2 regions of the Micromonospora sp. NPDC049151 genome follow, and region 2 is predicted to be linked to the other one. Evidence: riboswitches for the same ligand, from Rfam matches in the RefSeq annotation. Region 2 holds a riboswitch; the other holds the start of a gene.
The links. A riboswitch is a leader RNA that binds a small molecule or an ion and turns the genes downstream of it on or off. The one in region 2 is predicted to bind thiamine pyrophosphate.

Region 1: it holds a riboswitch for thiamine pyrophosphate, as region 2 does, so the genes downstream of both, thiE (thiamine phosphate synthase) here and AB0B20_RS13680 (ECF transporter S component) in region 2, are expected to answer to the same signal.

Annotation. Positions count from the first base shown of each region.
Region 1 is NZ_JBEZDP010000015.1:16,411-19,808, forward strand. Features, by position in the region: gene AB0B20_RS18450 (ATP-binding cassette domain-containing protein) at 1-160, shown strand, start outside; gene AB0B20_RS18455 (aldo/keto reductase) at 200-1,162, shown strand; TPP riboswitch at 1,325-1,436, shown strand; gene thiE (thiamine phosphate synthase) at 1,431-2,057, shown strand; gene thiO (glycine oxidase ThiO) at 2,051-3,181, shown strand; gene thiS (sulfur carrier protein ThiS) at 3,172-3,372, shown strand; gene AB0B20_RS18475 (thiazole synthase) at 3,377-3,398, shown strand, end outside.
Region 2 is NZ_JBEZDP010000009.1:196,801-200,198, forward strand. Features, by position in the region: gene AB0B20_RS13670 (SIS domain-containing protein) at 1-590, opposite strand, end outside; gene AB0B20_RS13675 (alpha/beta hydrolase) at 587-1,423, opposite strand; TPP riboswitch at 1,500-1,606, shown strand; gene AB0B20_RS13680 (ECF transporter S component) at 1,682-2,272, shown strand; gene AB0B20_RS13685 (ABC transporter ATP-binding protein) at 2,390-3,398, shown strand, end outside.

The sequences.
Region 1 (3,398 bases), on a different contig from region 2:
CTCGGCCGAGGCGTTGGAGGCCGGGCTGACCGCGTTCGAGGGAACGGTCGTCGCTGTCACCCACGACAGGTGGTTCACCCGTACCTTCGACCGGTTCGTGCTGTTCCGTGGCGACGGCGACGTGGTGGAGACACCGGAGCCGGTCTGGGACGTGGGCTGAGCTGCTACCCGAGGGTGGGCCCCGGGGAGCGGGCATAGGGTGGATCTCGTGAGTGAGATGACCTTCCGCCGGCTGGGCGACTCCGGGCTCGTGGTGTCCGTTGTCGGTATCGGCTGCAACAACTTCGGCCGCAAGCTCGACCTCGACGGCACCCGGGCGGTGGTGGACGCCGCGCTCGACGCCGGGATCAACTTCTTCGACACCGCCGACATCTACGGTGAGCCGCAGGGTGCCTCCGAGGAACTGCTCGGTCAGGCGCTCAAGGGCCGCCGCGACGACGTGGTGGTGGCCACCAAGTTCGGCATGGACATGAACGGCGCGAACGGGCCGGACCACGGCGCCCGGGGCGCTCGCCGCTACATCGCCCGCGCCGTCGAGGCGTCGCTGCGCCGGCTCGGCACCGACCACATCGACCTGTACCAGATGCACGAGCCCGACCCGGGCACCCCGATCGACGAGACGCTGGCCGCGCTGAACGACCTGGTGACCGCCGGCAAGGTGCGCTACCTGGGCAACTCCAACTTCGCCGGGTGGCAGATCGCCGACGCCGACTGGACCGCGTCGTCGCAGGGCCGTACCCGGTTCATCTCCGCGCAGAACCACTACTCGCTGCTGGAACGCGGCGTCGAGGACGAGGTCATCCCGGCCTGCGAGCGGTTCGGCCTGGGCATGCTGCCGTTCTTCCCGCTCGCAAACGGGCTGCTCACCGGCAAGTACAAGCGGGGCGAGGCGCCCCCGGCCGGTAGCCGGCTGGCCGGTGGCGGCCGGTACGCCGAACGGCTGGCCGCCGCGCGCTGGGACGTCATCGAGGCGATCGAGGCGTACGCGGCCGAGCGCGGCATCAGCATGCTCCAGGTGGCCATCGGCGGCCTGGCCGCCCGTCCCGCCGTAACGTCGGTGATCGCCGGCGCGACGACCCCAGAGCAGGTGAAGTCCAACGCCGAGGCGGGAACCTGGCAGCCCTCAGACGAGGACCTGGAGGCCCTGGACGCCATCCTCTGACGCCCGCCCCACCGTCCGCGCGTCGATCTTGCAGTTTCTGCCCCTCGGGTGCCCGTTTCGCGGCTTCTGCGGGGGCGACAACTGCAAGATCGGCGCGCGTTGGCGTGGGAGGAACGTTACGGAGGGCTTCCGTACGGGCGGGAGGCGTCGTACGGTAGGCCGCAAGTGACCCACGGGAGCCCGGTGCGGACCGGGCTGAGAGGGGGGCTGGGAGCCCCCGACCGTCGAACCTGATCCGGGTAATGCCGGCGCAGGGAGGAGCGTTGCCGTGCTGTCCCTGGGACGACTGCATCTCATCACCGACACCCGGCCGGGGCGTGACCCGCTCGCCGTGCTGCGTGCCGCCCTGCCCGTAGCGGGCGCCGACCTCGTCGTACAGGTGCGTGTGGAGGACGACGCCACCGACCGGGAGGCGTACGAGCTGGCCCGGCTGGTGGTCGACGCCTGCCGGCCGTACGGGGCGCGGTGCCTGGTGAACGACCGGCTGCACGTGGCGCTCGCGGTGGACGCCGCCGGGGGCCACGTCGGCGCGGACGACCTGCCGGTCGCAGCCGCGCGCCGGGTGCTCGGCCCGGACGCCGTGCTCGGCGCGACCGCCCGCGAGCCGGCCGGCGCCCGCGTGGCGGTGGACGCGGGCGCGACCTACCTGGGCGTGGGCCCGTGCCACGTCACCACCACCAAGGCCGGCCTGCCGGATCCGATCGGCCCCGAGGGGATACGCGCGGTCGCCGAGGCGGTGAGCGTGCCGGTGATCGCGATCGGTGGGGTCACCGCCGGGACCGTGCCGACGTTGCGGGCCGCCGGGGCGTACGGGGTGGCGGTGGTCGGCGCGCTCAGCCTGGCCGCCGATCCCGCACACGCCACCGCCGAGCTGATGCGGGCGCTGACGTGTTAAAAGGGGGCCCTTCCTCTACCGGAGGCGTTAAAAGGGGGCCCTTCCTTACCGACGTGGCGGTGGTGGGGGGCGGGCCGATCGGGTGGGCGATCGCGTGGCGGTGCGCGCAGCGCGGACTGCGCGTGGTGGTGCACGACGACCGGCCCGGGTCGGGCGCCTCGTCGGTGGCCGCCGGGATGCTGTCGCCGGTCGCCGAGGCGTACTTCGGTGAGCACGAGCTGACCGCGCTGCTCGTCGAGTCCGCCGCCCGCTGGCCCGGTTTCGCAGCCGAGCTGGCCGGGGCGAGCGGCGTCGACATCGGGTACCGCACCGAGGGCACGCTCGTCGTCGGGCTCACCGCCGACGACCTGGCCGAGGCGGGGCGGCTGTGGTCGTACCAACAGGGTCTGGAACTGCCGATCACGCCGCTGCGGCCGTCGGAGCTGCGCGACCGCGAACCGGCGCTGGCGCCGCGCGTGCGCGGCGGCGCGGTGGCCCCCGGCGACCACCAGGTCGACCCGCGGCGGCTGGTCGCCGCGCTGCGCACTGCCGCCGAACGCGCCGGTGCGGAGCTGCGCCCCGCCCGCGTCGGCGCGCTGTCCGACGTGGACGCCCGCGTCACGGTGGTCGCGGCCGGCTGCGGCGCGGCGGCGCTGACCAGCCTGCCGGTCCGCCCGGTGAAGGGCCAGGTGCTGCGGCTGCGCGCGCCGGGCGGCGGCCCGCCGGGCTTCCGGCACGTGATCCGGGGGTACGCGGACAGCGAGTCGGTCTACCTGGTGCCCCGGGACAGCGGTGAGGTCGTCGTCGGGGCGACAGTCGAGGAGCGCGCCGACACCGCTGTCACCGCCGGTGGGGTGCTGACGCTGCTGCGCGCCGCCGCCGAGCTGGTGCCGGAACTCGTCGAGTACGAGCTGGCGGAGGCCGTGGCCGGGTTGCGTCCCGGTACGCCGGACAACGCGCCGATCATCGGGCCGCTGCCCGGGCGGCCGGGCGTGCTCGCGGCCACCGGGCACCACCGGCACGGCATCGTGCTCACCCCGGTCACCGCCGACCTGGTCACCGAACTGATCGTCACCGGCGAGCCGGATCCCGCGCTCGCCCCCTTCACCCCGGATCGCTTCGGGAAGGAGCGCACGTGGAACTGATCGTCAACGGCACCGGCCGGACGCTGCCCGACGGTGTCACAGTCGCGGAGGTGGTCCGCGCGGTCACCGACCGGGAGCGCGGGCTCGCGGTGGCGGTGAACGGTGAGGTGGTGCCGCGCGGCGGCTGGTCGGCGAGCGTGCTGCGCGACGGCGACCGGGTCGAGGTGCTCAGCGCCACCCAGGGCGGGTGAGCGGATGTCCACGCTTGAGATCGGTG
Region 2 (3,398 bases):
GCGGTGATCGAGGAGACCGCGCCGACCGCGCCGCCACCGGGCAGCGGCAGCGTGGCGTCGCCGTACGGGGCGCCGTTGTCCAGTACCACGTCGGCGAAGTCGGCGAGCTTGCGGCCGGACGGGTGCCGCGAGGTCATCCGGGCCGAGTGCCGCGCCGAGGTGATCGCCACCAGGCCGTGCCCGCGTTCCTTCACGATGGACGCGAACTCGACCATCGCCCCGTTCACGCCCGAGTTCGAGGCGAGCACGAACACGTCCTGCGGCCGGATCGGCGCCAGCTCGTAGAGGCGGTGCGCCACCGCCGGGTCGCGTTCCAGCTTCGGGCCGAGCACGTCGACCGGGTCGCCGCCGACGAGCACCAGGTCACGCAACGCGATCCGGTTGGTGGGCACCAGCCCGCCGGCCCGCCCGGCGATCTCCATGGCCAGCGCCTCGGAGTGCCCGGTGCCGAACGCGTGCACCACCCCGTCGGCGCTCACCGCCGCCGCGATCAGGTCGGCCGCGGCGGCCACGTTGCGTCGCTGCTCGGCGGCGACCCGGCCGATGGTCTCGGTCACCACCGCCAGGTACGCCTCGGCGCTCACCGTCATGCTTCCTCCGTTTCCGCACACCGGGCGAGGATCGCCTCGGCCAGCGGGCCGGGCGCCTCGTCCGGGATCCAGTGGCTGACCCCGGACAGCGTCACGAACCGGTAGTCGCCGGTGACGTGCGCGGCGCAGGCCTGCGCCGCCGTCCGGCCGATCGCCACGTCCTTGTCGCTCCAGACGAACGTGGTGGGCACCCCGACCGGGGCGACCGCCTTCATGTCCGCCCCGGTCATCGCGCGGTACCAGTTCAGCGCCGCCGTCAACGCCTCCGGCTCGCGCATCGGCTCGGCGTACCGGGCCACCGCGCCGGCGTCGCCCACCCCGCTGAGCAGCCTGCGCAGCGCGGTGGCGTTCAGGGCCAGGAGCACCTTCTCCGCCATACCGGGCTTGCGGAACAACGTGATGTAGGCGGACTTGACCTTCTGCCGCGGGTCGGTGGCGAGCGCGTGCCCCATCGCGGCCGGGTGCGGCACCGACACCGCGGTCAGCGTCCGCACCCGCTCCGGGTGCGCCGCCGCCAGGCCCCACGCGACGATCGCGCCCCAGTCGTGGCCGACCACGTGGGCACGCGTCACCCCGAGCGCGTCGAGCACGGCCGCCGCGTCGGCCACCAGCTCCGGGATCCGGTACGCCCCGACGTCGGCCGGCCGCGCGCCGGGCGAGTAGCCGCGCTGGTCGGGCGCGTACGTGCGCAGCCCGGCGGCGTGCAGCGCGGGCGTGACCGCGTCCCACTCGCCGGAGTGCTGCGGGAAGCCGTGCAGCAACAGGACCGGGTCACCGTCCCCGGGGCCGCCGGCGCGTACCTCGAACGTCAGTCCCCGCGCATCCACCAGCATGATCGCCACCATACCGACACTCGCCCTGCTGGGCCGGGGCCCATTGTCGGTGCTAGCGTCTGCGACGAGACAACTTCACATCCGACAGGGGAGCGCACAGCGCTGAGAGTGCGGGCCGGTGCCCGCAGACCCTCGAACCTGATCTGGGTAATGCCAGCGCAGGGAGTTCGGTCGACCTCCAGCCGCGTCGCCGTCCGGTGACCACCGGGCGCGGCGTGCGTCTTCTCCTGGTTCACCTCGACGAACTGGGAGCCAACCGTGAACCACACCGACAGCAACCGCTGGCGTACCGTCGACATCGTCGTCGCCTCGGTCATCGCCGTCGCCTTCGGCGTCGTGTTCTGGGCCTGGGGCCTGCTCTGGAGCGCCACCGACGCGGCGTTCGCGTTCTTCCCGCCGGCCCAGGCCGTGCTCTACGGCGTGTGGCTGATCCCGGCGGTGCTCGCCGGCCTGATCATCCGCAAGCCGGGCGCCGCCCTGTACTGCGAGACGGTGGCCGCGATCGTCTCCGCCCTGCTGGGCAGCCAGTGGGCGGGGATCGTGATCCTCCAGGGCCTGATGCAGGGCATCGGTGCCGAGCTGGCCTTCGCGGCGTTCCGGTACCGCTCGTTCAAGCTGCCGGTGGCGGTGCTGGCCGGTGCGATGACCGGCCTCGGTGCGGCCATCTTCGACTTCGTCTACTGGAACAAGGCGCTCGACTTCGCCTCCTACCGCCTCCCGTACGCGCTGATCACGATCGTCAGCGCCACGATCGTCGCCGGCTTCGGCGCGCACATCCTCACCCGCGCCCTGGCCAACACCGGCGTCCTGGACCGCTTCCCCGCCGGCCGCGACCGAGCCCTGGTCTGACGGCTCGCACCACCCCACCCACCCCGGTGATCAAGGAGTTCGCGTCCGCCGGGCACGGTTTTCCGGACGCGAACTCCTTGATCACGCAGGCTGGGGCGGGAGAGGGGTGGTGGGGGGGTGAGCGGGGTGGTGCTGCGGGGGTTCGGGTGGCGGCACGGGGGACGTCGGCGCTGGGCTCTCCGTGGGGTGGATCTGCGGGTGGAGAGCGGCGAGCGGGTGCTGCTGCTCGGGCCCTCCGGGGCCGGTAAGAGCACCCTGCTGGCCGCGCTGGCCGGGCTGCTGCCGGAGGACTCCGGCGAGCAGGAGGGCACCGTCGAGATCGACGGGCTCGATCCGCGTAAGGCCCGCGAGCGCGTCGGCATCCTGTTCCAGGACCCGCAGACCCAGCTCGTGATGGCCCGCTCCGGCGACGACGTCGCGTTCGGGCTGGAGAACCGCGGCGTACCGGCCGACGAGATCTGGGCCCGCGTCGACGAGGCGCTGCACCGGGCCGGCTTCCCGTACCCCCGGGACCGCCCGACCGCCGCGCTCAGCGGCGGCGAGCAGCAGCGGCTGGCGCTGGCCGGCACGCTCGCGCTGCGCCCCGGCCTGCTGCTGCTCGACGAGCCCACCGCCAACCTCGACCCGGCCGGCGCCGCCCTGATCCGTCGGGCCGTCGCGGACGCGCTCGACCCGGACACCACGATGATCCTGGTCGAGCACCGGGTCACCGAGGCGTTGCCGCTCGTCGACCGGGTCGTGGTGCTCGAACCCGGCGGCGGGGTGCGCGCCGACGGGCCACCCGACGTGGTCTTCGCCGCGCACGGCGACACGCTGGCCGCCGCCGGGGTCTGGGTACCCGGCCACGTCGCGCCACCCCGGCACGCGGCCGCGCCGCCCGGCGACGTGTTGCTCACCGCGGAGCGGCTCGGCCTGCCGCCCCGGCTGAACCCCACCGACCTCCGGGTACGCGCCAGCGAGGCGCTCGCCGTCCTCGGCCCCAACGGTGCGGGCAAGTCGACGCTGGCGCTGCTCCTGGGCGGCCTGCTGAGACCCGGAACGGGCGCGGTCACCGCGTCGGCGGAACTGGCCGGGCGGGACGCGCGCACTCCCCCGCACCGCTGGCGGGCGCCCGCGCTGGTACGCC